One region of the Promicromonospora sp. NPDC019610 genome, then DNA from elsewhere that is predicted to be linked to it. Evidence: riboswitches for the same ligand, from Rfam matches in the RefSeq annotation. Region 1 holds a riboswitch; each other region holds the start of a gene.
The links. A riboswitch is a leader RNA that binds a small molecule or an ion and turns the genes downstream of it on or off. The one in region 1 is predicted to bind cyclic di-AMP.
Positions count from the first base shown of each region.

Region 2: linked by a shared signal. The riboswitch ahead of ACH45N_RS25305 (C40 family peptidase) and the one ahead of ACH45N_RS01560 (C40 family peptidase) in region 1 are both predicted to bind cyclic di-AMP.
Region 3: linked by a shared signal. The riboswitch ahead of ACH45N_RS09350 (C40 family peptidase) and the one ahead of ACH45N_RS01560 (C40 family peptidase) in region 1 are both predicted to bind cyclic di-AMP.
Region 4: linked by a shared signal. The riboswitch ahead of ACH45N_RS22545 (C40 family peptidase) and the one ahead of ACH45N_RS01560 (C40 family peptidase) in region 1 are both predicted to bind cyclic di-AMP.

Region 1 is NZ_JBIRXX010000001.1:355,538-362,647, reverse strand. Features, by position in the region: gene ACH45N_RS01585 (DNA glycosylase AlkZ-like family protein) at 1-707, opposite strand, end outside; gene ACH45N_RS01580 (SRPBCC family protein) at 819-1,268, shown strand; gene ACH45N_RS01575 (C40 family peptidase) at 1,616-2,266, shown strand; gene ACH45N_RS01570 (S8 family serine peptidase) at 2,353-3,414, opposite strand; gene ACH45N_RS01565 (hypothetical protein) at 3,554-4,447, opposite strand; cyclic di-AMP (ydaO/yuaA leader) riboswitch at 4,611-4,806, shown strand; gene ACH45N_RS01560 (C40 family peptidase) at 4,808-5,542, shown strand; gene ACH45N_RS01555 (hypothetical protein) at 5,724-6,659, opposite strand; gene ACH45N_RS01550 (GlsB/YeaQ/YmgE family stress response membrane protein) at 6,665-6,931, opposite strand.
Region 2 is NZ_JBIRXX010000004.1:88,363-95,472, reverse strand. Features, by position in the region: gene ACH45N_RS25310 (phytoene desaturase family protein) at 1-1,341, opposite strand, end outside; cyclic di-AMP (ydaO/yuaA leader) riboswitch at 1,470-1,649, shown strand; gene ACH45N_RS25305 (C40 family peptidase) at 1,650-2,534, shown strand; gene ACH45N_RS25300 (NAD(P)-dependent oxidoreductase) at 2,656-3,633, shown strand; gene mutM (bifunctional DNA-formamidopyrimidine glycosylase/DNA-(apurinic or apyrimidinic site) lyase) at 3,729-4,847, opposite strand; gene rnc (ribonuclease III) at 4,840-5,580, opposite strand; gene rpmF (50S ribosomal protein L32) at 5,582-5,776, opposite strand; gene ACH45N_RS25280 (YceD family protein) at 5,779-6,333, opposite strand; gene coaD (pantetheine-phosphate adenylyltransferase) at 6,520-7,032, opposite strand; gene ACH45N_RS25270 (RsmD family RNA methyltransferase) at 7,029-7,110, opposite strand, start outside.
Region 3 is NZ_JBIRXX010000001.1:2,089,825-2,096,934, forward strand. Features, by position in the region: gene ACH45N_RS09325 (alpha/beta hydrolase family protein) at 1-56, shown strand, start outside; gene ACH45N_RS09330 (YbaK/EbsC family protein) at 260-754, shown strand; gene ACH45N_RS09335 (SMP-30/gluconolactonase/LRE family protein) at 896-1,789, opposite strand; gene ACH45N_RS09340 (cysteine hydrolase family protein) at 2,048-2,623, opposite strand; gene ACH45N_RS09345 (purine-cytosine permease family protein) at 2,620-4,047, opposite strand; gene ACH45N_RS09350 (C40 family peptidase) at 4,158-4,997, opposite strand; cyclic di-AMP (ydaO/yuaA leader) riboswitch at 5,001-5,168, opposite strand; gene ACH45N_RS09355 (FAD-binding oxidoreductase) at 5,363-6,712, opposite strand; gene ACH45N_RS09360 (ornithine cyclodeaminase family protein) at 6,834-7,110, opposite strand, start outside.
Region 4 is NZ_JBIRXX010000003.1:295,397-302,506, forward strand. Features, by position in the region: gene serC (phosphoserine transaminase) at 1-797, opposite strand, end outside; gene ACH45N_RS22540 (iron dependent repressor, metal binding and dimerization domain protein) at 880-1,596, shown strand; cyclic di-AMP (ydaO/yuaA leader) riboswitch at 1,747-1,939, shown strand; gene ACH45N_RS22545 (C40 family peptidase) at 1,942-2,736, shown strand; gene ACH45N_RS22550 (universal stress protein) at 2,900-3,880, shown strand; gene ACH45N_RS22555 (aminotransferase class I/II-fold pyridoxal phosphate-dependent enzyme) at 3,958-5,235, opposite strand; gene rocD (ornithine--oxo-acid transaminase) at 5,252-6,814, opposite strand; gene ACH45N_RS22565 (hypothetical protein) at 6,898-7,110, opposite strand, start outside.

The sequences.
Region 1 (7,110 bases):
ACGACCTCGCCCGGCAGGTCGACCCACCAGGCGCCGTCGCCCGAGCGGCCCTGCACCCGCTTGCGCGCGATGCCCTCCGCCGCCAGCCGCCGGTCCACCCGCTCGCGCAGCGCGTCCTGGAGCGGCACCGCCTCGACCTGGGGATAGACCCGGTCGGCGAGGTCCCACAACCGCTGGCGGCCCTTGCGCCCCACCATCGCGAGCTTGCCCTGCATGTTCAGCGCCTCGAGCATCTCGGCCACGCTGCGCCGGCTGCTCCAGCCCTCGGCGCCCCAGGTGAACGGGACCCGGGCGGTGTCGGGCACGTCCTTGGCGAGCACCGGCCCCTCCGCCTCGACCAGCGCCAGCACCTCGCGCTCGAACTCCACGTTGTCGGCGAGCCACTGCCGCATGGTCGCGTTCTGCGGCCACTGCCCCATCTGCTCCAGGTACAGCGGCAGGTCCCCCATCGACCGCACCGTGCCGCGGAGCTGGAACAGCATGCGGTCCGTGATCGCGTCGTCGACCGCGCCCACCCAGTACTCGTTCCCGAGCCGCGACCAGGCGACGAGGTCCACCGCCGGGGCAACCGCCGACGTCGGGTCCACCGCGAGGAACGTGAGGTCCTCCACGAGGTGCACCAGGTCGACCGGCCGGTGGGCGTCGAGAAGCTGGGCGCGGAGCGCGATGCGGCGCGCCTGCTGCACGGTGAGCCGGTGGGTGGCCATGCCGCGAGGATACGGAAGCACACCCACAGTCACCCGGACGCGCCGCTCGATCTTTCGCCGTGCCGCACCGTGAAGGAAGCATGGTCCCGAGCCCGGCGTAGCCTGGGGCCCGTGGCTCACGCCTACCGCACCAGCGCCAGGATCGAGGCGCCCGCCGGCGTCGTCTGGCAGATCCTGTCCGACGTCGAGCGCATGCCCGCGTGGACCACCGCCATGACCCGCGTGACGCTGCTCGGTCCCGGGACGGCGCTCGCCGTGGGCTCCCGGGTCGAGATCGACCAGCCGGGTCTGCCGACCGCGACCTGGGAGGTGGACGGCCTCACGGCGGGGCAGGGCTTCTCCTGGTCGAGCAGCGCCACCCCCGGGGTCCGGACCGGGATCGCGCACCGGGTCGCGCCGCTGCACGGCGCCGCGTGCGAGGTCACGTTCGTCGTCGCGCGGAGCGGGATGCTCGCCGGCCTGACCGACCTCGCGCTGGCCCCGAGGGCGCGCGAGCTGGCGGACACGGAGCTGGCCGACCTGGTGGCCGAGGCGGAGCTCCAGGTGCGGGACAAGGGCTGACACACCGCCGGAGAGGCGCGTGTCGCATCATTTCGTCCACTGTTCTTTCATAGCCGTCAGGACGGCATTTCGGCGTTGAAAATGCTCCTTACCCTGGGAAAAGGCATCTGGTCGAAAAGTTACGCGCGTTTCGGACACGCCGATACTTCACGACAAGTGTTATCTGATCGAGACAAGGTGGGTACCCGTATGTAGCGTCAGATTCGCCGCGCCACCGGAGGCGCGGCCGCGGGCCCCATTCCCCAGACCGGTACGGGACCGCGCAACCGGCGACTTGGAGAACTTCGGTGAGTACCACCGTCCGACGCGGTCGACACCGCGCCGATCACGCTCCTAGCACTCACTTCATGTCCGTCACCCGCACCGCAGCACGTTCCGGTGCAGTGATCGCGGCATCATCCGGACTTCTCGCCACGGCGTTCGCACCCAGCGCACACGCGATCGCGGGAGACGGTTCGAACCGACTGGCCAAGGAAGTCGCGACGGCACCAGCCGTGCAGGTCGCGAACGACGCAAGGCTCACCATCGAGAGCAAGGCCGTCAAGGTCACCCCCGCTCCCGAGCCCGAGCCGGAGCCGGTCGTGGAGACCACCACAGAGCAGGTGACCGCGACGACCGCGGCCGCCGAAGCCGAGCCGGCCACCCCGGACTACGCGTCCGACGGTTCCATCGGAGCCCAGGCCGTCTCGATCGCGATGCAGTACATCGGCATCGCCTACGCGTACGGCGGCAGCTCGCCCGCCACCGGGTTCGACTGCTCGGGCCTGGTCAAGTACGTGTACGCGCAGCTCGGCGTCGAGCTGCCCCACTCGTCCTCGTCGATGGTGGCGACCGGGTACCAGGTGTCGTCACCGATCCCGGGCGACATCGTGTGGACCCAGGGACACGTGTCCCTCTACGCCGGCGACGGCATGGTGGTCGAGGCCGCCAACTACGGCAGTCCTGTGCGCTACACCGAGCAGTGGCAGGACTACGCGGTCTACATCCGCCCGTACTGAGCCGCACCGAGCACGCACCACCAACCAGAGCGCAGGAGCACCGCGGCGTGGGCCGCGGTGCTCCTGCGCGCCAGACTTTCGTGGCGTCAGTACGCGACCGCCGCGGCCGCGTCGACGACGCCGTACCCGTAGAGCGGCGTCCACAGCCCGGTGAGACCCAGCAGCGGGTCGTGGGCGGTGCGGAGGATGGCGCCCTCCACCTCGTCGACCGGGCGCCCCTGTGCGAACAGGAGCGCCGCGACCCCGGCCACGTGCGGCGTCGCCATCGACGTGCCCGCGTAGGAGTCGTAGCTGCCGCCCGCACAGGTGTCGGACCCCGTACCCACGGGAACCGTCGACCAGACGTCGCCGTCGCAGCCGGTCAGCCCGCCCGACCCGCCGGGCGCCGAGACGCTCTTCAGGTCGAGCTTGACCGGCAGCTCGGAGTAGTAGGAGTGGAGCCCGGCCGAGTCCGTGGCCCCGACGCAGATCGCGACGCTGGTGAACGCCGGGTCGCTGCAGAGGGGGGTCGACGAGTTGCCGGCCGCCGCCACCGTGAGCACACCGCGCTCGCGCGCGTAGGCGATGGCGTCCCGCATCAGGGTGTCGACGCCGATGATCGTCAGCAGCTGCCCGCCCAGGCCGGAGCCCAGGGAGAGGTTGATGACGTCGGCACCGTGGTCGGCCGCCCAGCGGATGCCGTCCGCGATGTCCTGCGACGAACCCGACCCGGCCTCGAGCACCTTGACCGGGAGGATCCTGGCGTCCGGCGCCACACCCGCGACGCCGATGCCGTTGTCCGTCGCGGCGGCGACGATGCCCGCCACGTGGGTCCCGTGCTCGTCGCCGTCGTTGCTGCCGTCGGGGCCCCTGAAGTCCCCGTCGCCGCACGGACGGACGTCCGCGCAGCCCGTGAAGGTGGCACCCGGCAGGAGCTGTCCTGCCAGGTCGGGCTGGTCGAAGTCGACTCCTGTGTCGACCACGGCCACCACCGCGCCGTCACCGGTGCTGGCCGCCCAGGCCGCCTCGGCGTTGATCTGGTCCAGGCCCCACTGCCTGTCCCGGAGGGGATCGCTGGTCGCTGCCTGCGCACCCGGTGCCCCCGCGACCAGCGCCGCCACGACGAGCGCCGCGGAGGTGGCGGCGCCGACGAGTGACTTCCTGTTCATATATGCCCCCATTGTTCGCACAGGGGCTGATTACCCCCGAACTGGGGCAAACCTAGGGTGATCAGGTCGGCGCCGAACAGGCCTCGCGCGCCGTGAGGGGTGAAATTTACACAATCGCAATCAGTAGGGGCACGACGTGTCAGGCCCACGCCTCGGAGAGCTCGCTCTCGTCCGCGGCCTCCCGGGACAGCCGGAGCGCCGCGATCGCCGCGCCGAGCAGCAGGGCGACCACCCAGGCTCCGAGCTGGTGCCCGTCGGCCACGATCGCGGCGGAAGCGATCTTGCCCGCGGCGATCGCGACGGCGGACAGCGGGTCCTCGGTGAGCGCGGAACCCGGCCAGATGTTCTCCTGCACCGCGAGCAGGGCGGGTCCGGCCGCCTGGAGCACCCACACGGCACCGGCGGCGGGCAACCAGCCGAGGAGCTCGATCGGCCTGCTGTCCACGGTGAGGCCGAATGCGATGCCGAGGGCCACGGCCAACACCCACCACGTGCCGGTCGGGGACACCTCGTTGCCGGGCACGAAGCCCCAGAACCAGCCGTCGACGAGCACCACCGGCAGGGCGAGGGCGACACCGCGCAGCGCGGCCGGCCCGAGGCCCGCCAGGAGCCCCGCGCCGAGGCCCACGATCCCGGCCGCGCAGGTGACCACGAGCATGCCGACCGGCATGGCGTCCCCGGGGACGGTCTCGCGGGCTGCGAGCCACCACGAGGCGCCGCCGGCCCCTGCCATCGCGAGCAGGGTGCCGGCGATCGCGGCCCCGGCACCCGCTCCGGCCGAGCGGGCCAGCCGGGCGGTGGCCCCGGCGAGCACGCCGCCGAACAGCGCCATCACGACGAGGCCGACCACCGCGCCGTCGGCCGTGAAGGGGAGCGGGAGGAGGCCCGCCGCGGCCGTGTCAGACGCCTGCGCGACGCCGGTGACCTGGTACGACAGCTGCGCGAGCCAGGGCAGGAACCCACAGATCCACCAGACGATCGCACTGATGGGAAACACCCACCAGGCGGAGATACGGGAGTGCGATTCGCCCATGCCGCCGAACGCTAGCGGATGTGTGATGTCGGTCATAACCCCTGAAGCCCGGAACGGCGCAAATCTGCGCCTTCGTTGGGTCAGACCGTAATGCGTAACCCGATCGTGACTTTTTCCGTGAACGTGTGTACTTTGACTTCTGCTCCACCTCCACGGTGGAGTCGCGATCCGGACGCCGAGTCCTGTCACCGGTTCGTGACCAGACGTTCAAGACAGGAGCGGGGGACCCATTCCCGGGCGACAGCAGGATCGTCGTCCTCGGGGTGAAGCCGGACGGAAACCCCCCAGTAGCCGTGCGGCCGGGTTGTACTCCTACCCGAACCCGACAGCTGACCTCGCAGGCGGTACAGGAGACATTAGGTGACGAACTCCCTCCGCGGACGGCATCGTGACAGCCGCCCGGCCCAGACTCCGCTGACCATCCTCGCTCGTACCGCCACCGAGAACGCCGGCACCGTTGCCCGCCGCGGCGCGCTCGCCGCAGCTGCCGGTGGCGTCCTGATCTCCACCATCGCGACGACGGCCCACGCGGCCCCGGCGATGGACCTGAAGACCGACGTCAAGACCGCGAAGCTCAACTCGGTCGACCTCAACTCCCTCACCGCGGTGGCCAAGCAGTCCGTCGCCGCCGCCCCCACCGTGACCGTCCCGGCCGACGCGAAGATGCCGATCGAGATGGAAGCCCTGGGCGCCTCCACGGGGGCCGACGGCGAGAAGGGCGAGGGCCCCGCCGTCGTCTCGGTCGACGCACCGGACCCCGTCCCGCTCGGCCAGCAGGCCGTCAACGTGGCCTTCAACTACCTGGGCATCACCTACGTGCTGGGCGGCAACTCGCCGGCGGAGGGCATGGACTGCTCGGGCCTGATCCAGTACACGTACGCGCAGCTCGGGATCTCCCTGCCGCACTCGTCGGGCGCGCTGCTGAGCTCCGGCTACCAGGTCACGTACCCCGAGCCCGGCGACATCGTCTGGACGCCCGGCCACGTGGCGCTCTACGCGGGCGACGGCATGATCATCGAGGCCTGGGCGGCCGGCATGCCGGTGCGCTACACCGAGATGTGGCAGAACAGCCCGACCTTCATCCGCGTCGTCTGAGCCGGAGGCGCAGCGCAGGGTGAGGGCCGAGGAACGAGGCACTCGCCCGGAGCGGAGCCGCAGGCTCAGACGACAAAAGGCAGAGCCTGAGACTGCCTGAACAGAGCTTCTCGCGGGGCGCCCCCTCGGTACCGGGCCCGGTACCGAGGGGGCGCCTTTCGCGTACGCCTGGGACGACGGGCTACTCCGGCCAGTCGCAGCTGTCCGCGATGAAGGCGAACAGGTCGGCACGCGCCGAGTCCGGCATGGGCACGTAGATCACGTGCTGCGTCACCCCGTCGACGCTCGCCGTCACGGGCAGGAAGGTGCCGCGCTTGTCCTCGCCCACGGCGTGGGCGTCGCAGCGGGCGGGCACCACGGGCAGGGTGATGCTGCCCGACCGTTGCCCGTCGAGCGCGGAGCCGGTCCAGCCGGTCTCCTCGCCGTCGGGGTCGGGGTTGTTCATGATGGTGGTCCCGGCGATCCGGTCGATCGTGACCCCCGGCCCGCCGTCCACCGGGTCGATCCGCAGCGTGACCAGGGCGGTGAGCTCCCCGCCGCGCGTCTCGACGGGGATGTCCGCGTCGACGGCGAGGCTCGCACCCGCCGCGACCGCGGCCGTGGCGCAGTCCACCGCGTGGTTCCGCGCGAGGTGCCCGCCGGGGTCGCCCACCTCCGCGACGACGACGTCGGCGGCCGGTCCCAGGTCGTCGAACTCGCCGCGGGCCAGCGTGATCGTGGCCGACGGCGCGGCGTCCGGCACCGGCTCCTCCGGACCCGCCGGGAAGCCCGCGCACTCCGCCTCGCCCAGCTCGACGTAGACGTCCCGCGTGGTGCCGGGCCGCAGCGCCGGGGTGCGGTTCTCCTTGGTGGGGTGCGACGGCCCGAAGCCGTCCGCGTCCAGGGCGCCCGACAGGAGCGTCATCGTCTCGTCCGAGTCGTTGGTGACCGCGAGGACGATCTCGCGGGCGGCGTACTGCGTGCGCCCCTGGTCCACCTGGACGCTGAGGTGGTCGGCGATGTCGTCGGGCACGGGCCCCAGGGTCGACGACGGCGCGGGCGCGCCCGAACATGCGACCGCGGCCGCCCCGACCAGCGACGTCAGGACGACGACGAGGGTGGTGCGGCCGCGGGCCACAGCGGTCAGGCGGTCTTGCGCCGACCGAAGATCGCCTGCGCGATCAGGATGACGATGACCGCGCCGATCACCGCGAAGAGCCAGGTCGACCAGGACCAGAACTCGTCGAATCCGATGTTGAAGATGAGTCCGCCCAGCCAGCCGCCGAGCATGGCGCCGAGCACGCCGAGAAGCAAGGTGACCCAGAAACCGCCCGGCTGCTTGCCCGGGATGACGATGCGTGCGATGACACCGGCGATCAGTCCGAGGATGAGAAAGGCCCAGAAGCCCATGGCATTTTCCTCCAGTCGTGTTGCTTGCTTGTGCTCTACTCCAGCACTTATTCGGTCCACTTGCCACCGGACCCGCCGATCATGCTCATATCGGGACATTGCGCCCGGACGAGCCGAGGCGCACCGCCGCGCTAAGGTTCGGCCGGGCAAGGGGCCCTGAGGCAAGGCCGGAGCGCGGC
Region 2 (7,110 bases), on a different contig from region 1:
GGCCCGCAGTGCCCGCTCGCGGGCGCCGTCGGGGTCCGCGCGGAAGAGCCGGGCCGGCATGTGCAGCCCGAACAGCGTGATGGTCTGCGCCTCGGTCGCGGCAAGCTCCGGGCCGAGGATCGTCCGGTCGGACAGGGTGTGGCAGTAGATCTCGCTCGGCGGCACGTCGGGGATGCGCCCTGCGGCTGCCTGCGCGTACGCGTCCTGGAGCTGGGTGAGTGACTCGTTGACGTGCAGCGTGCCGCTGAACGCGGCCACGGGGTCGACGTCGTCCCGCAGCCGGGGCAGCCGGCGCAGCAGCATGTTCACCTTGAGCTGGGCGCCCTCGGGCCTCGGCCCGGCAGCCCTCTCCCCCGCAGTCCTCTCCCCCGCGGACGCCTCCCCCGCGGACACCGACCCGGAGGCGGCGCCCCGGCCGGCCGCGGCGAGCAGCCGCTCCAGCTCGGCCGGCGCGCACCCGGCGAGCACGTGCCCGGCGGTCACGCCCCGGGTGCGCCCGGCGGCGTCGGTCCAGGCCACCTCGGCCCCCACGGCTCCGGGGTCGACGGCGGTGACGGTCGCCGAGGTGACGATCGTGGCGCCGGCCGCCACCGCGGCGTCGCGCAGGGCACCGGAGACGGCCCCCATACCGCCCACGGGCACGTCCCAGTCGCCGGTCCCGTTGCCGATCACGTGGTAGAGGAAGCAGCGGTTCTGCCGCAGGGACGACTCGTCGACGTCGGCGAACGTGCCGATCAGGCCGTCCGTGGCGGCGACGCCGCGCACGACGTCGTCAGCGAAGGTGCGGCGCAGCACCTCGCCGAGGGGCTCCTCGAAGAGCGCGCGCCAGGCCTCCTCGCCCACGCCGTCGGCGACGAGGTGCCGGACGGCGGAGCGCGGGAGCAGGGGTTCGGTGAGCGTCGGGGCGAGGCGGCGGGCGACCTCGGCGGTCATGGCGTAGAACCGGCCCCAGGCCTCGAAGTCGGCGTCAGAGCCGGTGAGGCGCCGGAACGAGGCGCGGGTGGCGGCGTCGTCCTGGGTGTCGACCAGCAGGCCGCCGTCGGCCACGGGGGTGTACGACGACCAGCGGCGCCGGACGAGCCGGACCGGGAGGCCGAGCTCGTCGATGATCCGCCGGGGCAGGAGCGAGACGAGGTAGGAGTAGCGCGACAGACGGGCGTCGACGCCCGCGAACGGGCGGGCCGAGACGGCGGCGCCGCCCACGTGGTCGGCGCGCTCCAGGACGAGGACCGAGCGTCCGCCGCGGGCCGCATAGGCCGCCGCGGTGAGGCCGTTGTGACCGCCGCCCACGACGACGACGTCGTACCGGGCGCGCAGGGTGTCGGGCAGGGAATCGGGCATGCACGCCATGGTGACACGCGGCACTCATTGCCAGGAACGTTCCACCACAAGACGGTATGTGACCTAATCGTGACATTTACGCAACGGACGAGTACGGTCGATCTCGCCGCTCCAGCAACGGGGAGGTCCAGGCCCGGACGCCGAATCCTGTCACCGGTCCTGAGCAGCCAGAACGTGACAGGGGCGGGGGAACCAGGTAAGCCGGGCACGCGAGTGTCCTCGGGGTGAAGCCTCCTTGTGAGGCCGGGTGATCGCTCTCCCCATCCGAACCCGACAGCTCACCTCGTAGGCGTCCGAGGAGATCACTGGTGACCGTACTCACCGACCGCACCCACGACTGGGCGGACGACCAGGCAAACCGACCCAGCAACCGGGGGCGGCACCGCGCCGAGGGCCCCGCCCTCACCCCCTTCACCGCTCTGACCCAGACAGCAGCCGAGAATGCCGCCCGTACCGGCGCCATCGCGGTCGTCACGTCCGGCATGCTCGCGTCGGTCTTCACCCAGACCGCCCACACCGCGCCTGCCGAGTCCCACACCCAGACCACGCTCGCCAACAAGACGTTCGACACCACGACCCGCGCGGGCCTGGCCGAGAACCTCGTGACCAAGGTCCAGGTCGCCCACGACGCCGACTTCCAGGCCGAGCGGGGCCGCGTCACCGTGACCCCGTACGCCGAGACCGAGGCAGGCATCGCCGAGGCCAGGGCGAAGGCGGAGGCGGAGGCCCGCGCCAAGGCCGAGGCGGAAGCCAGGGCGAAGGCCGAGGCGGAAGCCAAGGCCGCCGCTGAGGCCGCGGCGGCAGCAGCAGCCGAGGCCGAGGCCGCCGCCGCGGCGGTCGCCGAGTCCTCCGCGGGCCTCGGCCAGCAGGCCGTCAACCTCGCCCTCGAGTACGTGGGCGTGCCCTACGTGTGGGGCGGAGCCTCCCCCAGCGGCTTTGACTGCTCCGGGCTCATCCAGTACGTCTACGGCCAGCTCGGGGTCAGCCTCCCGCACAGCTCGGCCTCGATGTCGACCGTCGGCTACCAGGTCTCCGCCGCGGAGGCCCAGCCGGGCGACATCGTCTGGACGTCCGGCCACGTCTCGCTCTACGCGGGCGACGGCATGGTCGTCGAGGCGCAGCAGGAGGGTGTCCCCGTGCACTACACGGAGATGTGGCAGACCAACCCGGTGTTCATCCGGGTGACGGGCTGACGCCTCCCGGGCCGCACGTCGGACCGCACGCCGGAGCGCCCGTCCGGCCGTCCCGAGGAGGTTCCTCGGGACGGCCGGACGGGCGCTCTGCTCCGTGGCCCGGTCGGGTAACGTCCCCGACGTGAAGATCCTCGTACCGGACGTGCCCTTCGACCTCGACTTCCCGTCCCTGCTGCCCGACGGCGGAGCCTCCTTCGCGCCCGGCGGCACCGACACCGTCGCCACCTACGCGATGAACGAGCCGATCCCCGCCGAGCACACCGACGCCGAGCTGCTCGTCACCTGGTCCAGCCCGCCCAAGATCGTCGCCGACGCCGCCGAGCGGCTGACCGGCCTGCGCTGGGTGCAGACCCTGTCGGCGGGCCCGGACGTCGCGCTGCGCTCCGGATTCGCGCCCGACGTCGTCATCTCCTCCGGGCAGTCCCTGCACGACGACACCGTCACCGAGCACGCGCTGGCCCTCATCCTGGCGTCGGTCCGGCGGATCGACGTGTCCCTGGCCGCGCAGCAGGAGCACCGCTGGGCCAAGGAGATCGCGTTCGCCCAGGCCGACGGCGTCACCGGCCGCGAGTACTCGCTCGACGGCGCGCGCGTGACGATCTGGGGCTTCGGCTCGATCGCCCTCCGGCTCGCGCCCCTGCTGACCGCGCTCGGCGCACAGGTCACGGGTGTCGCCTCGCGGGCGGGCGAGCGCTCCGGCTACCCCGTGGTCGACGCCGGCGGCCTCGACGCGCTGCTGGCCGAGACCGACCTGCTGGTCTCGCTGCTGCCGGCCGTGCCCGCGACGCGGCACATCCTGGATGCCCGGCTGCTCGGCCTGCTGCCGCCGACCGCGCGGTTCGTCAACGTCGGCCGCGGCGCGACCGTCGACGAGGCCGCCCTGGAGGACGCCCTGCGCTCCGGCCGGCTCGCCGGCGCGGCGCTCGACGTCATGGAGACCGAGCCGCTGCCCGCCGACTCGCCGCTGTGGGACGTGCCGAACCTGATCCTCACGCCGCACGTCGCGGGTGGGCGCCCGCGCGGCGCGGCCCGCTTCCTGGCCGAACAGCTGACGGCCTGGCGCACGGGCGGCACGCTCCGCAACGTCGCGACCCGCTGACCCGACCCCGCCCGACCCTTCGTTGAGTGCGGGCTACCTGATGTCCCGGGCGCTCCGATTCGACAGATAGCCAGCACTCAACGGGCGGGGCGGGGTCAGAGGCTGCGGGGTCTCGGTTGGCAGACCGGGCAGGTGAAGGACGACCGGTTCATGAACGCGTCGCGGCGCACCAGCGCGCCGCAGCGACGGCACTCCTCGTTCTCCCGGCCGTACACGGCGAGCGACCGGTCGAAGTACCCCGACTGGCCGTTCACGTTGACGTACAGCTCGTCGAAGCTCGTGCCGCCCTGTGCCAGCGCCTCGCGCATCACCTCGGCCGCCGCGTCCAGCACGCGGCGCACGTCGGCGGCCTTCAGCTTGTCCGTGGGTCGTGCCCAGTGCACCTGCGCCCGCCACAGTGCCTCGTCGGCGTAGATGTTGCCCACACCGGACACGACGGTCTGGTCCAGCAGGGCGCGCTTGATCTGGGTCCGACGACGGCGGACGCGGCTCACCAGCGCGTCCAGGTCCAGGTTCGGGTCGAGCAGGTCGCGCGCGATGTGCGCCACCGGCTCGGGCAGCACGGGCAGGCCGGAGCCGTAACCGGCGGGGACGCTCGCACTCGTCGCGTCGGGCACCAGGTCCTGGACGCTCAGGTGTCCGAACGTGCGCTGGTCCACGAAGTCGAGGTACCGCGCGCCGGAGGGGGCGCCGGCCAGATGCAGGCGGACCCGCAGGTGGGGGTGCTGCCAGTCGTCCGCCGGGTCGGCGGCGCCGGTCGGGGTCCGGGCTGGTTCCTTCTGCGGCGCGTCGATCAGGGCTGCGCCGGGCGCGGTGCTCGGGGCGGTGCCGGGCTCGGTGCTCGGGGTGTTGCCGGGCTCGGTGCTCGGGTCCGCGACCGGAGCGTCGCTCGGCTCGGCGCCGCGCACGAGGAGCTGGCCCGACATCCCGAGGTGCGCCAGCAGCGCGGCCGCGGGGACGACGTCGCCGGCCGGGCTCGCGGGGCCCTCCGGGGATCCGGGGCCCGCGGGCAGGAGCGGCAGCCAGAGGAACTTGCCCCGGCGCACCGCCGCTGCCAGACGCCGCCCGGTGAGCTGGTCGCGGAAGGAGTCCGGGCCGCCGTCGTGCCTGCGCACGCTGTACTCGCGGAAGACCTCGACCTCGCGCACGACGGCCCCCACGACGAGCCGGTCGAGACCGTCCCGGACGGTCTCGACCTCGGGAAGCTCAGGCACCGCCGGCCGGCGCCTTGGGCAGCGGGAACTTCTCCAGCAGGGCCCGGTAGGTCTCCTCCGCGGCGCCCTGCTCGGCGTGCTTCTTCGCGGTGCCGGAACCGGACCCGTAGGTGACACCGTCGATCACGACGGTCGAGTGGAAGATCCGCGCGTGCTCCGGCCCCTCGAACGTGGCGATGTAGTCCGGCGAGCCCAGGCCACGCTCGGCCGACGCCTCCTGCAGCGACGTCTTCCAGTCCAGGCCCGCGCCCAGGCCGGCGGCGACGTCGAGCGTCGGGTCCACCAGCCGGTGGACCAGCTCGCGCGAGGTCTCCAGGCCGTGGGACAGGTACGTGGCGCCGATCAGCGCCTCGACCGTGTCGGACAGGATCGAGTCCTTCTCGAAGCCGCGCGTGCGGATCTCACCCTTGCCGAGCAGCACGTACTTGCCCAGGCCGAGGGTGCGCGCGATCGCGGCGAGCGCACGCTGCGACACCGTGGCCGCGCGCATGCGCGCCAGGTCGCCCTCCGACTGGTCCGGGTGGCGCCGGTACAGCGCCTCGGTGACCACCAGCCCCAGCACCGTGTCGCCCAGGAACTCCAGGCGCTCGTTGGTGGGGATGCCCCCGGCCTCGTGCGCGAAGGACCGGTGGGTCAGTGCCAGCACAAGAAGCTCGGGGTCCAGATGGACCCCGAGCTTCTCGAGCAGCGCGGTGGGTTCCGGCCTTGCCGGGGCCGTCCCGCCCTTGGCCACGTCAGCCCGCGTGAACGGTCTTCAGGGCGTCGCGGTAGGTGCGACCCTTGTAGGTACCGCACGTCGGGCACGCCGTGTGGGGCAGCTTGTTGCCCTGGCACTGCGGGCAGGTCGTGAGGGTCGCTGCGGTGGTCTTCCACTGCGAGCGACGCGCACGGGTGTTGCTGCGCGACATCTTGCGCTTCGGAACAGCCACGGCTAGCTCTCTTTCGTCTCGTCCGACACGCCCGTAGATTCGAGCATGCTCTGTAGCGCCGACCAACGAGGGTCGACCACGTCATGGTGATGACCGGGGTCATCCGCCAGGCGCGCTCCGCACTCGGAGCACAGGCCCGGGCAGTCCTCCCGGCACAACGGTTGAAATGGTAGTGCAGTCACGACCGAATCCCGAAGCGAGGGCTCCAGGTCGGCCATGTCGTCCTCCAGCACGGACTCCTCGTCCTGGACGTCGTCGTCCCCCGCCTCGGCCGACGCGGCGGCCTTCTCGGGGTAGGCGAACAGCTCGGTGACGTCGACCGTGATGTCACGGGAGATGTCGTCGAGGCAGCGGCTGCACTCGCCCTTGACCGTGCCGCGGACGGTGCCGGAGACCAGCACGCCCTCCATCACGGACTCGAGCCTCAGGTCCAGCTCCAGGTCAGAGCCTTCCGGGATACCGATCACGGCGGTGCCGAGGTCCGACGGCGCCTGCACGGTCGCGCTGTGCGTACGCATCGTTCCGGCACGCCGAGAGAGCTCGTGCGTGTCGAGCACGAGCGGCGATTTCGGTTCGCGGGAAATAACAGGCTCCGATGAGGGCAGAACGAGGACAGCGTCCGGATGGACGATGAGGGGGGTGGACCGGCTCTCAGCCACGCAGAGGAGGTTGACGCCAGGGGCCAAAAAGCAATCCTACGACATGGAACGGGCATGACGCGCGCCTGCGCGGGGTGACAGGGCTCACGAGCCCGTGGCGGGCTGCCCGAGCGCGGCCCGCAGGGCCTCCGTGACCCCCGCCGGGACCAGGTCGTCGACCGGGCCACCGTGCCGCACGATGTCCTTGACCAGCGACGACGCGACGTGCGCGTACCGCTGGTCGCCCGGCAGGAAGATCGTCTCGACGCCCGACAGGTGCCGGTTCATGAGCGCCATCGGCTGCTCGGCGTCGAAGTCCGCGCCGCCGCGCAGGCCCTTGACGACGGCGACCGCGCCGATCTCCCGGCAGAAGTCCACGAGCAGCCCGGGCACCACGGCGACCCGGACCCGGGCCAGCTCCGGCTCGGTCGCGGCCGCGGACGCCAGGGCCGCGCGCACGAGCCCGGCACGCGTCTCCAGGTCGAGCAGGCCGGACTTGCCGGGGTTCTTGGCGACGCCGACCACCACGTCGTCGAACATCGTGGTGGCGCGGCGGACCACGTCGAGGTGGCCGAGCGTGATGGGGTCGAACGAGCCGGGGCAGACGACGGTGGTCACGCGCCCACGCTATCCGACGGCGCGGGGCCCTCGTCCCCGGGAGCAGAGTCCTTGGGAGCAGAGTCCTCGGGAGCGGCG
Region 3 (7,110 bases), 1.7 Mb from region 1:
CCCCGCTGCTCGACGGCCCGTCGCCGGCGTACCCGGAGGTGGAGTTCGCGGGCTGACGCGGTGACGCGGTGACGCGCGGGGTGCGGCGCGGCTGACCACCGCCGGCCCGGCGGGGCCGCCCGCGCCGATGTGCGCTTCTACCCCGTCATCGGGCCCGGAAACACCCTGTTTCCGGGCCCGATGACGGGGTAGAAGCGCACCTTCGTGGCCGGGGCGGAAACGTCTGGGTCGCGGGCGGTCAGGTGTCTAGGATCGCTGCATGTCGAACTCCGTGCCCGCACCGATCCACCCCGCCGTCGAGAAGGTCACCGCAGCGCTCGCCGAGGCGGGCGCCACGGGCCAGGTCCGCTGGCTGGACGACGCCGCGACGACCGCAGCACTCGCCGCCGAGTTCCTCGGCATCGGCGTCGGCCAGATCGCGAACTCCCTGGTGTTCCTGTTCGACGGGACGCCGACCCTCGTGCTCACCTCCGGCGCCCACCGCGTGGACACGGACTGGCTGGGGGAGCAGGTGGGCGCCACGATCACGCGGGCGTCGAAGGAGCAGGTCAGGGAGGCGACGGGCCAGGTCATCGGCGGCGTCGCGCCCGTGGGCCACCCGGCGCCCGTGCGCACCTACATCGACACCGCGCTCGGCGCGTACGACGAGGTGTGGGCCGCGGCCGGGCACGCCAAGACGGTCTTCCCGACGACGTTCGACGAGCTGGTCCGCATCACGGGCGGCACCCCGACGGCGGTCACCCCGGAAGGCTGACGCTGCTGCGGTTCAGGTCCGGCTCGCGGCAAGGGCTCGTTGAAGCGGCCGTCGAAGCGGACCGTCATGGCGGCAGTCTGTCGGATACACCAGGATCGGCTGCTGGACAGGAGGGCTGACTCGGGTTCAGCAGCGCTGGCGTCAGCGCAGCCCCGTGACCGTCACCCGGATCGACAGCAGCAGGTTGGTCGCCGTCACGAACAGCGTGTTGCGCTTGGCCCCGCCGAACGTGAGGTTGGAGCAGACCTCGGGCAGCAGCAGCTTGCCCAGCAGGGTGCCGTCGGGGTCCAGGCAGTGCAGGCCGTCGTGCGCGGCCGCCCAGATCCGGCCGCCGTCGTCGACCCGGACGCCGTCGAACGTGCCGGCGTCGCAGGTCGCGAGCACCTCGCCGCCCGACAGGGTCAGGTCGGGGCCGACGTCGAAGCGCCGCAGGTGCTCGCGCTCGCTGTCCGCGACGTAGAGGGTGCGCTCGTCGGCGGAGAAGGCCAGGCCGTTGGGCCCGGCGAAGTCGTCGGCGACGCGGGTGACCGAACCGTCCGGGTCCCGGCGGTAGACGTGGGTGCCTCCGGCCTCGGGGACGGCGGCGAAGCCCTCGTAGTCGCTCTGGATCCCGTAGGTCGGGTCGGTGAACCACACGCTCCCGCCGCTGTGCTCCACCAGGTCGTTCGGGCTGTTCAGGCGCTTGCCCTCCCAGCGGTCGGCCAGCGTGGTGACGGTCCCGTCCGGCTCGGTGCGCGTCACCGACCGGCTGCCGTGCTCGCACTGGAGCATCCGCCCCGCGCGGTCGATCGTCCGCCCGTTGGCGTAGCCGCCCGGGCTGCGCCACACGCCGACGCCACCCGTGGCCTCGTCCCACGCGAGCACCCGGTCGTTCGGGATGTCGCTGAACAGCAGGGTCCGCCAGGCCGGCGAGTACGCCGGACCCTCCAGCCAACTGCCCTCGTCGAAGAGCACCTCGGCGTACGTGTCGCCGCGCACGGGGGCGAACCGCTCGTCGTGGCGCTCCCACCGGGCGCGGATCCGGTTGTCGGTCACGTCTGTCCTCCTGTGTCCGGTTGCTTGCGTGTGACAGGTGCCAGGCGACGTGCACGGGACCCGAGGGTGCCGGATCCGCTGAACGTCGTTCGGCCTGGCTCCGAGTAGTTCACCCTGGATGGACTGTTCGGTGCAGCCAGATAACGCGGGTCCCGGCCGAACGAAATTCAGCCCTCCCGGCACCCCTCGCATTCGTGCTATGTACCCCGGAGGCCCGCGTGACCAGGCCGTGCCCCCCGGGCCTGCCCGACGCCGGCCTCAGAGCGCACCGAGCACGTCGGCCGCCGTCGTGACCTCGATCAGCGGCGCGTACAACCGCATGATGTCCAGGGCGCGCTCGTGGTTCTCCGGCGTCGAGCCCGCGCACGCGTCCTCGACGACCAGGACCCGGCGGCCCGCGTCGGCGGCCGCGAGGGCCGTGGAGATCACGCAGCAGTCGGTGGCCACGCCCGCCAGCACCAGGGTGCCGGCGTCGCGGGTGGCGGCCGCCAGCTCCGGGCCCCACTTGCCGAACGTGGTGCGCGTGACGACGGGCGCGCCCGCGGCGACGACGTCGGCGAGGTCGGTGATCTCGTACAGCGGGTCGTCCGCGGGCACGAGTGCGAACGGCCACTGGTCGAAGTAGGCGCGCCAGGCGCCGTCGGGCACGGCGGGGGCGACGTACCGGGTGAGGACGGTGCGGCCCGCGAACGCGGGCAGCAGGCGGCGGGTCCCGGCGAGCGCGCGCGGGTAGTCGGGGGAGGCCCAGGGGCTCGGCGGCACGGCGAACACGTCCTGCATGTCGATGACCACCAGGGCGGCATCCGGCCCGACGGCGTCCGCACCCGTGCTCATCGCTCCTCCTGCCGGCGCACCGCGCGGGCGCTCAGCAGCAGCGTCCCGGCGAACCCGATCACCAGGGCGACCAGCACGCCGAGGTTGGCCCACGCCCAGTCGCCGTCCGCCCCGCCGAGGGGGCCGAGCAGGTAGCCCTGCCAGGCCAGCCAGGGCGCGTAGGTGTTGGTCACCAGGCCCCAGCCGATGCCGGTGCCGACCACGACGAGCAGCACGGCGGCCCAGTTCACGGACCCGTACCGGCCGGCCGGGTCGTACAGGTCGGCGTCGGTGTAGTCGCGGCGGCGCAGCAGGATGTCGGCGAGCAGCACGCCGCACCACGCGGCGATCGGGACGCCGAGGGTGATGAGGAAACCCTGGAACGGGCCGATGAAGGAGTCGGCGACGAAGACGACGTAGATCGCGCCGACGACCATGAGCGCGCCGTCGATCGCGGCGGCCACCCAGCGCGGCGCGGGCAGGCCCAGGGAGAGCAGTGCGAGCCCGGAGGAGTAGATGTCGAGGGCGGCGCCGCCGATCAGCCCGGCCAGCGCGACGACGACGAACGGGATGAGGAACCAGGTGGGCAGGATCGTGGACAGGGCGCCGATCGGGTCGGCGCCGATCGCCTCGTTGAGCACGGGGTCGGAGCCGGCGAGCAGCAGGCCGAACACGAGCAGGACGACGGGGGCCAGCGAGGCGCCCAGCGTGGTCCATCCGACGATGCCGCGCCCGGAGGCGGAGCGCGGCAGGTACCGCGAGTAGTCGGCGGCCATGTTGACCCAGCCCAGCCCGAAGCCGGTCATCATGAACACGAGCCCGCCGATGACCTGCGGGCTGCCGCCGGCGGGGATCGCGGCGACCGTGGCCCAGTCGATGTGGTCGAGCACCAGGATGATGTAGACGACGGTGAGCACGGCGGTCAGCACCGTGATGACGACCTGGAGCCGCATCACGAGGTCGAACCCGAAGACGCCCGCGACCACCACGATGCCCGCCACCACCACGAGCGCCACGATCTTGGTGACCGTGCCGCCGCCCCAGCCGAGCGTGTCGAGCACGGTCGACGTCGCGAGCGTGGCCAGCGCGACGAGCACCGTCTCCCAGCCGACCGTGAGGATCCACGACAGCAGCGACGGCAGCTTGTTGCCCCGCACGCCGAACGCGGCCCGGGACAGGACCATGGTGGGCGCCGACCCGCGCTTTCCGGCCAGCGAGATGAACCCGCAGAACAGGAACGACACCACGATGCCAATGGTGCCGACCACGACCGCCTGCCAGAACGACACGGCGAAGCCCAGCAGGTAGGAGCCGTACCCGAGGCCGAGCACCGAGACGTTGGCCCCGAACCACGGCCAGAACAGGTTGCGCGGCGAACCGCGCCGTTCGGCCTCGTCGATGGTGTTCAGGGCGTTGGTCTCGACGCTCGTGGGCGCGCTGCTCATGGTGGCGATCCTGCCACGACGCACGAAGGGCCCGCACCGTCCTGGTGCGGGCCACTTCGTGAGCCGGTGTCGGGCGGAGCCGACCGGGTGGGTCAGCCGACCCGGGTGGGTCAGCCGATCCGGAGGTAGACCGGGCTGTCCTGCCAGATCTCGGTGTACCGGACGGTCTGGCCGGGGACCGGCGCCTCGATCTGCATGCCGTCGCCCGCGTAGATGGCGACGTGGCCCGGGGACCAGATGATGTCGCCCGGCTGCGCGTCGGCGGCCGAGACCTCGGTGCCGGAGTAGCGCTGCTGCGCCGAGGAGTGCGGCAGGGTGATGCCGACCTGGGCGTAGACGTAGGACGTGAAGCCCGAGCAGTCGAACCCGGCGGGGGTCGCACCGGCCCAGACGTAGGGGACGCCGAGGTACTGCATGGCGATGTCGACGATCTTGGACCCGGAGGTGGAGGCCGGGGCGGCCTTCTCCGCGGGCTTCTCGGCGACGGCGGTGGCCTCGACCTCCGCCTTGGCGGGCTCGGCCTCGACGACCGGCTCGGCCTCGACGACGGGCTCGGGCTCGGGCTCCGGCTCGGGGGCCGGCGTCACCTTGATGGTGCCGGTCTCCAGCTCGAACTCGCTGTCGGCGGCGACCTTCACGGCGGGGGCGGTGTCCACCTTGGCCGTGGTCAGGGCCGCGGTGGCCACCTCGGCGTCGGTCGACTTCTGCGTGGCGTCCTGGACGGCGTCGCGCACGGCCTCGAGCTCGGCGGTGTTCGTGCTGGGGTCGTTCGCGGGGGCGGCGTTGGCCGGGATGCCGAGCAGGGAGATGAGGAGTCCCGATCCGGCGGCGACGACCGCGCCACGGCGGGCGGTCGCGGAGATGCCGCGGGACGCGGCACGAGAGATCGGGGTCAGCGGGGTGAGCGGTGCGTGGGCAGCACGATGGCGCCCGGGCATGCGTGTGGTCACAGCAGTTTCTCCCGGCGCCTACGAGGTGAGCTGTCGGATTCGGATCGGAGAATGACCCGGCCGCGTCGTGCTGGTTGCGGCTTCACCCCAAGGGCACCTGGCGGTGCCCACGTACTTGGTTCCCCCGTCCCTGTCATCTGTTCAGAGCAGATCTCGCGGCGGTGACAGGGCTCGGCGTCCACCACGAGTGCCCACGGAATTCCCCGTGAGCGGGACCGACCGTAGCCCGCCTCGGCGCGAAAGTCACGATCGCGTTACGGACATCCCGGTCGGTGCTGGAGCTATTGACCGGAATGTCCGACCTACGCTAGTGCGATGGGCGCCGGCCTGATCGAGGGCGGCGCCCACCGGGTCGAAGGTCCCGACTAGGACATCTGTCCAGGTCGCACATTGTGGTTGCGGGCGAACAGGTTGTCCGCGTCGTACCGCCGCTTGACCGACGCGAGCCGCTCGTAGGTCGACTTCGGGTAGACGTCTGTGACGTCCGTCTCATCCGCGGTCGTGAGGAAGTTCGCGTACGCCCCGCTGAGATGCGGGGCGAGCTTGCCCCAGATCGCGTCCACGCCCTCCCGCGCGGCATCGACGACGGCCACCGGACCGCCCGTCACGGTCGCGACCATCAGGTCCGCCTGGCGGTGCGCGTACGCCGTGGCGTCGCTCGGCACCCGCGCCACCGCGCCACCGACGGTCCGGATCGCGATCGACGGAGCGCCCGGCGACGTGCCGACCTGCGCCAGGATCTGCAGCACCTCGGGCACCGCCTCCCGGTCGACGAAGCCGTCGTGGGCGAGCACCTCGATCCCGGGCGGCGGAGAGCCGCCCTCCACCAGCACGTCCGCGTAGGCCATCAGGGCCACGTCGTCGGCCACCACCGTGCCGAGCCGCCGGACCGGGTCGATCGCCCGGGCCGCGGCCGCGGCGTCGTCCCCGTCGAACGCGACGTGGATCTCGACGGGCGCCTCCGGCCCGCCCGCGAACGGGTTGGCGAGGTTCGCGATGGACGTGAGCTCCTCGGGGGCCGTGCGCAGGTACTCCGCCCAACCCTGGAGCACCTCGACGGCCTCGGACTGCGGGAACACGACCTTGCCGAAGAAGACGTCGGTGGTCGGGTGCGCCACGAAGTGGAACGCCGTCACGACCCCGAAGTTGCCACCGCCGCCCCGGATCGCCCAGAACAGGTCCGGGTGCTCGTCGGCGCTCGCGGTGACGAACGAGCCGTCGGCCAGGACCAGCTCGGCGGCCACCACGTTGTCCAGGGCCAGGCCGTGCTTGCGGACCTTCCAGCCGATGCCGCCGCTCAGCGTCAGTCCGCCGACGCCGACGCTCCTGGTGTCGCCGGAGGAGATCGCCAGGCCGTGCGGGGTGAGGGCCTCGGCGACGTCACCCCAGTGGGCTCCGCCGCCGATCCGCACGACGTGCCGCCCGGGGTCGACCACCTCGACGCCCGCGAGGGGGCTCAGGTCGATCACGATGCCGCCGTCGTTGGTACCGAAGCCCGCGAAGCTGTGGCCGCCGCCGCGCACCGACAGCGTGAGCCCCGACTCGACGGCGAAGCGGACGGCGGCCTGGACGTCCTCGACCGTCCGGGGGCGCAGGACGTAGGCGGGGCTGCCCGCGGCGAGCCGCGAGCGACCGACGTCCTCGTACCCGGCGTCGCCGGGCTCGATGATGTCGCCGCGGAAGTCGCGGCGCAGGGATTCTTGCGCTGAGCTCATGGTCATCCTCTCGGGAGGTGCAGGCCGGGTGCCGCACCGACCAAGAGATGACTCCGCACACCCCGCAGGTGTGACAGACCCCGCTGTGACACGGGCCACCCGGTCCAGCACCGGCCGCGAGTCACCGCACCCCCGCCAGCACCGCCTCCGCCACGACCAGGTCCTCCCACGACATCCCGGTGGTCTTGACCACGAGCGGCCGCGCCGGGTCGGGGCGGACGGCGCCGGTGACGACGTCGCGCATCGGCACCAGGTCCTCGGCGTTCAGGGCGCCGTCCGCGATCGCGAGCACCACGTCGCCCGCCTCGCGCAGTGCGGCGCCCGGGTCCTCGACGACGACGGTCCCGCGAGCGAGCAGGTCGGCCGGCAGCTCCCGGGCGCCCGGCTCGTGCGAGCCG
Region 4 (7,110 bases), on a different contig from region 1:
CCGCCCTGCTCCAGGAGCCACTCCACCTGGTCGGCGAGGAGCAGCAGCGTCGCGACGGCCGGCGTGTTCAGGGTCTGGTCCAGGCGCGAGTTCTGGATCGCGGTGGTCAGCGACAGGAACTCCGGCACCCAGCGGCCCGAGGCCTCGATCCGCGCCGCGCGCTCGACGGCCGCGGGGGAGAGGACCGCCAGCCACAGGCCGCCGTCGGCCGCGAACACCTTCTGGGGGGCGAAGTAGTAGGCGTCGGTCTGGCGCAGGTCGACCGGCAGCGCGCCGGCCCCGGACGTCCCGTCGGTGAGCACGACGGCGCCGGCCGGCCCGGACGGGCGGAGCACCGGGGCCATCGCCCCCGTGGAGGTCTCGTTGTGCGGGGTGGCGTAGGTGTCGACGTCGGCGGCGGCCTCGAGGTAGGCGACCGTGCCCGGCTCCGCCTCGATCACCTGGGACGGCTCGAGGAAGGGCGCCCGTGTCGTGGCGGTGGCGAACTTGGCGCCGAACTCGCCGAAGGACGCGTGCTGCGCCTTGCGCTCCACGAGGCACAGCGTGGCGATGTCCCAGAAGGCCGTGGCGCCGCCGTTGCCGAGGACCACCTCGTATCCGTCGGGCGCGCCGAGCAGCTCCGTGACACCCTCGCGAATGCGGCGGACCACGTCCTTGACGGGCGCCTGGCGGTGCGAGGTACCGAGCACGTGGGCGTTCGCCACGAGATGATCGACCTGTCCCGGGCGCACCTTGGAGGGGCCTGAGCCGAAACGGCCGTCGGTGGGCAACAGGTGTGTCGGGATTGTCAGTGGCACAGAACTAGACTAGAACCTGGGCCGACGCCCGGGGCGCCGAGCCCAGGGCGACTGGACGGCTGCGCGCATGACGGGAGCTGACGTGACGGATCTGATCGACACCACCGAGATGTACCTCAAGACGATCTACGAGCTCGACGAGGAGGGCATCACCCCCCTGCGCGCGCGCATCGCGGAGCGCCTGGGGCACTCCGGGCCGACGGTGTCGCAGACGGTCGCGCGCATGGAGCGCGACGGGCTCGTGATCGTGACCGGGGACCGCCACCTCGAGCTCACCGAGCTCGGGCACGACAAGGCGATGCGCGTGATGCGCAAGCACCGCCTCGCGGAGCGCCTGCTGACCGACGTGATCAAGCTCGACTGGGAGCACGTGCACGTCGAGGCCTGCCGCTGGGAGCACGTGATGAGCGACCTCGTGGAGAAGCGCCTCGTCGGCCTGCTCGACCACCCGCACCACGACCCCTACGGCAACCCGATCCCCGGCCTGTCCGAGCTCGGCGAGGCCTACACGGACGTGCCCTTCCTCAGCGGTGTGATCTCGCTGCCCTCGGCGTTCGAGGCGGCGGCGAAGAAGGGTGTGAAGGGCGAGCCGCTCGCGGCGTCCCTCACCCGGATCGCGGAGCCGCTGCAGACGGACGTCGAGCTGCTGGCCCGCCTGTCCGACGCCGGCCTCGTGCCCGGCTCGCGGATCACGGCCGAGCTCAGCGACGGCACCTACACGGTGACGGTCGACGGCGCCGGGACGGCGCTGGAGCTCGGTGAGGACCTGGCGCGGCACCTCTTCGTCGCGACCGCCTGATCCCCCCCCAGCGTGTCCCAAACCATCCGCTTTGTCGGAAAGGTGGGGCCACGTACCCGACACGCCATGACATTCGTTGCCGGAACGTGACATCGGGGGTGAGGTCGGGTACGTTCGGACCGCTCCCGCGGAGTTTATTCCGAGGGAGTCTCCGGACGGACGCCGAACTCTGTCACCGGCCGGGGCCCCAAGACGACCGCATGACAGAGGCGGGGGACCCACCATTGGGCGCCAGGGTGCGTCCTCGGGGTGAAGCCGGGTAATCCTTCGGGAGTGCACGGCCGGGTGATTTCTCCCACCCGAACCCGACAGCTGACCTCGAAGGCGTACAAGGAGAGGTACTACGTGACCGCACGTACCACCCGCGCACGCCATCGTGCTGCGCGACGCCCCGTGACTCCGCTCACCGAGCTTGCTCAGAACGCCGCCGTCGGACGTCGTACCGCGGTTGCCGCCGCAGGTGGCGCGCTCCTGGTCTCCACGTTCGGTGGCGCGATGGCAGCGCAGGCCGCTCCGATGGAGACCGGCCACGCCAAGATGAACTCGGTGGACCTCAACGCGCTGACGTCCCAGGCCCGCGAGTCCCTGTCGAACGCCCCTGTCGTGACCGTCGCGCCCGACGCCGAGCTGAGCGTCGAGAAGTCCGCCGTCTCGGTGGTCTCGGCCGCCGACAACGAGGACTACCAGGCCGAGCTGGCCGCCCAGGAAGCCGAGGAGGCCGCTGAGGCGGCCGCCGCCGAGGCAGCAGAGGCCGCGGCCAGCGCCGTGTCGACCGCCTCCTCGTCCGTCGACGTCCCGGCGTCGGCGATCGGCAACTCCGTGATCTCCATCGCCAGCCGGTACATCGGCGTCCCGTACGTCTCCGGCGGTTCCAGCCCGAGTGGTTTCGACTGCTCGGGCTTTACCTCGTACGTCTTCGCGCAGCTCGGCATCTCGCTGCCGCACTCCTCGTCGGCGCAGGCCGGCTACGGCACCCAGGTGCCGGCGTCGCAGGCCCAGCCGGGCGACCTGATGTGGACCCCGGGTCACGTCTCGATCTACGCCGGTGGCAACACCATGATCGACGCGTCCAAGCCGGGCACCGTGGTCGACTTCCGCACCATCTGGCAGTCGAACCCCACGTTCATCCGCCTGGGCTGACCGCAGCCACGCAGTACCGCAGCAGAGCGCCTGTCCGGGGAGATCCGGGCGGGCGCTCTGCTTTGCCATCTTTCTGCCGTCTTTTTGCCTCCGGATACCCACGACCCGCGCCCCGCCGGTAGCGTTGGAGGGCAAAGATGCACTGCTGAGGAAAGGACTGGCGATGACTCGATCCGAGGTCGTACTGGTCGGGGTGGACGGATCGGCCGCGAGTCTGCACGCGCTGGACTGGGCTACCGCCTACGCGCACCGCGTGGGCTGGGCGCTGCACATCGTGTGCAGCTATTCACTCCCGTCGTTCACCGCGGCGTCGCTCGACGGCGGGTACGCCGCCCTGGACGACACCACGATCCAGGAGGGCGCCAAGGCGGTCCTGGTCGAGGCGGAGAACCGCGTGGCCGACGCCGGGGTGCGCGCCACGACGGAGGTCGCGACCGGTGACGCCGCGGGTGTGCTCGTGGAGCTGTCCGCCGACTACGGGCTCGCCGTGGTCGGGACCCGGGGCCGGGGCGGGTTCACGGAGCGGCTGCTGGGCACGGTGTCGTCCGCGCTCCCCGCGCACGCGAAGTGCCCCGTGGTCGTGGTGCCGCTGCGTGCCGAGACCAACCGCGGCGTCTCCTGGACGCCGCCGGACCTCGGGGCGGACGAGCCCGCCGGGACGCCGACCGCCGCGGACGTCGAGGCGGGCGGGGTCGCGGAGATCCGCGAGGTGCGCCGCATCGTCGTCGGCGTCGACGGGTCGCCGCAGGCCGAACGCGCGCTGCAGCACGCGATCGTGCAGGCCAACGCCTGGGGTGCGGAGCTCACCGCCGTCACGGGTGTGCCCGTGGGCAATGCCGGGATGCTGGCGTGGCTGCCGTCCTCGATCGACCGGGAGCAGGTGCTGGCCGACATCGGGGCCGGCATGGACGTGCTGATCGACCGGTACGAGGCCCTGAACCCGGGGCTGCGGATCCGGCGGATCGTGCTCGACGGCACGGGGGCCGAGCTGCTGACGGAGTTCTCGACGGCGTCGGACCTCGTGGTCGTGGGCTCGCGCGGGCGCGGCGGCTTCCGCGGGCTGCTGCTGGGTTCGACCAGCCAGGCCGTGCTGCACCACGCGGCGTGCCCGGTGCTCGTGGTGAACAAGCACTGCCCGGAGTGACCGCGCGGTCCCGGGACGTGTCAGACCCTCAGGTCACCCGGGTGACCTGAGGGTCTGACACGTCGGCCTTCGGCCGGTCAGGCCTGCGCGGCCTCGGCGGCCGCGAGGAGCACGCAGGTCGCGACGCCGTCCATCGCCGTCCGGACCTCGTCCAGCGGGGGCATCGACGGCGCGAGGCGCACGTTCTTGTCCTGCGGGTCCTTGCCGTACGGGTGGGTGGCGCCGGCCGGCGTCAGGGCGATCCCGGCCTCCTTGGCGAGCTGGACCACCCGGGTCGCCGTGCCTGGCGCGACGTCGAGCGACACGAAGTAGCCGCCCTTGGGCTCGGTCCAGGACGCGATGCCGTAGCCGCCCAGGCGCTCGGTCAGGATGTCGACCACGGCCTCGAACTTGGGCGCCAGGATCGCGCGGTGCTTGCGCATGTGCTCGCGCACGCCGTCTGCCGAGCCGAAGAACATCGCGTGCCGCAGGTGGTTGATCTTGTCGGGGCCGATCGAGGCGACCGCCAGGTGCTTCTTGAACCAGGCGATGTTGGCCGGCGAGCTGCCCAGGAACGCGACGCCCGCGCCCGCGAACGTGATCTTGGACGTGGAGGCGAACAGTAGCACCCGGTCCGGGTGCCCGGCCTCGGCGGCCAGGGCGATGGCGTTCGGGCTGGTCACCTCGTCGTCCGTGAGGTGGTGCACGGCGTAGGCGTTGTCCCACAGGATCCGGAAGTCCGGTGCGGCAGCGGGCGTCGAGACCAGCGCGCGGGCGACCTCGGCGCTGATGACCGCGCCGTCCGGGTTGGAGTAGGTGGGGACCACCCACATGCCCTTGATGGTGGGGTCCGCGGCGACGAGCGCGGCCACGGCCTCGGCGTCCGGGCCGTCGGCCGTCATCGGGACGGGGATCATCTCGATGCCGAAGGCCTCGCAGATCGAGAAGTGCCGGTCGTAGCCCGGCACCGGGCAGATCCAGCGCACCTTCTCCTCGCGCGACCACGGCTTCGGCGAGTCGGGGAAGCCGAACAGCTCCGCGAACGCGACGACGTCGTGCATGGTCGTGAGCGAGGCGTTCCCGCCCGCGAGGAGCTGCTCCACGGGCACGTCGAGGAGCTCGGCGAAGATGCGGCGGATCGTGATGCCGCCGTCCAGCCCGCCGTAGTTGCGCGTGTCCGTGCCGGACTCGTCGGCGTGCACGCCGACGCCCGGCAGGGCCAGCATGGGCTCGGCGAGATCGAGCTGCTCGGCCGACGGCTTGCCGCGCGTGAGGTCCAGCTTCAGGCCCTTGGCCTGGAGGTCGGCGTAGGCCTGCTGGAGCTCCGCGAGCGCGGGCAGTGTTGCGGTGTTGTGGGACGACGTCGTAGTGGTCACTCCCGGGAGCCTACGCTCAGCCGGCGGCCGGTGACAGCCTGGATCGGCGTCGCTTCCGCGGAGGGGCCGGCTTGTCGTCCGGGATGTCCGCCGTGTCCGTGGACGGGGCGGTTTCGACGGCGGCTTCGGCCTGCTCCGTCGCGCCCTTGTCGGTGTCGGACGGCGGTTCGGTGGCCGGCTCCTCAGCCTTTGGCTCCTCAGCCTTCGGCTCCTCGGGCTCCGCCGGTCCCTCGTCCGTCTCCGGCGTCTCGGCGTCCTGCGCCGGCTCCAGCCCCTCGGCGTCCTGCACCGGCTCCTCCGCCGGGGCCTCGCCGTCCGAGCCGTCGTCGTCGGAGCCGTCCTCCGGGTCGCCTCCGGGGCCGCCGTCGCGCAGCGCCACCAGCGACTCCTCGAGGATGTCCAGCGCCATCTCCAGCTCGGGCTGCACGATCGAGAGCGGCGGCGACAGGCGGATCGTCGCGTCGTGCGTGTCCTTCGCGAGGACGCCGCGCTCCAGCAGGGCCTCGCACAGCTCACGCCCCGTGCCGAGCGACGGGTCCACGTCGATCCCCGCCCAGAGCCCGACGCAGCGTGCCCCGGTCAGCAGGCCCTGGTCGACGAGCGCGTCGAGCCGCTCCTTGAGCACCCGGCCCGACGCCGCCGCGCGCGCCTGGTACTGCCCCGTCGAGAGCAGGTCGAGGGCCGCGACGCCCACCGCGCAGGCCAGCGGGTTGCCGCCGAACGTCGAGCCGTGCGTGCCCGGCGTCAGCACGCCCAGGATCTCCGGCTTGCCGACCACGGCCGAGACCGGGACGATCCCGCCGCCCAGCGCCTTGCCCAGACAGACCAGGTCCGGCCGCACGTCCCAGAGCTCGCACGCCAGGGTGGTGCCGGTGCGGCCGAGGCCCGACTGGATCTCGTCGGCGACCAGCGCGATGTTCTTCTCCGTGGTGAGGGCGCGCAGGCCCGGCCAGAAGTCGTCGGGCGGCACCACGACACCGGCCTCGCCCTGCACCGGCTCCATCAGCACGGCCACCGTCGTGTCGTCCACGGCGTCGGCCACCGCGGCCAGGTCACCGAAGGGCACCCGGACGAAACCGGGGGCGAACGGGCCGAACCCGTCGCGGGCGGCCGGGTCGTCCGACAGGCCGACCAGCGTGGTGGTGCGGCCGTGGAAGTTGCCGCCGGCGACCACGATCGTCGCCTGGTCCGCGGGCACGCCGCGCACGTCGTAGCCCCACTTGCGGACCGCCTTGATCGCGGTCTCCACGGCCTCGGCGCCGGTGTTCATCGGCACCACGAGGCTGTCCTCGCCGCCGGTCGTCAGCGGCCCCACGACCTCGACGAGCCGCTGGGCGAACTCCTCGAGCCGGTCGTGGTCGAACGCACGGGACGTGAGCGTGACCTGGCGGAGCTGCGTCATCGCCGCCGCCACCAGCCCTTGGTGCAGGTGCCCGAAGTTCAGGGCCGAGTACCCCGACAGGAAGTCGAGGAACTCGTTGCCGTCCGTGTCCCATACGTGTGTACCGTGCGCCCGCGCGATCGTGACCGGCAGGGGGTGGTACGTCGGGGCGAGTGCGCCGTGCGTCGTGTCCGCCATGACCCGCAGCCTAGGTCGGGTCCCGGAATCCTGCCGGTCCGCTCGCGGATATTGACAACGGGCGGCACGGCGGCCGGCGACGCCTACTTCTGCTCGATGACGCGGGGGAACCGCACCGGCGGAGGACCGAACGCGGCGCGCGACTGCGCGATCACGGTGTGGCCGAGCGCGCGGGCGCCGATCAGGCCGACCACGGCGCCGATGCCGAACGGCAGGATGCGGCCGAGCAGCAGGCTGCCCTGCTTGGCGATCTGCTTCTTGATGAACTGGTGCGTCAGCGCCTTGTTCACGCGCTG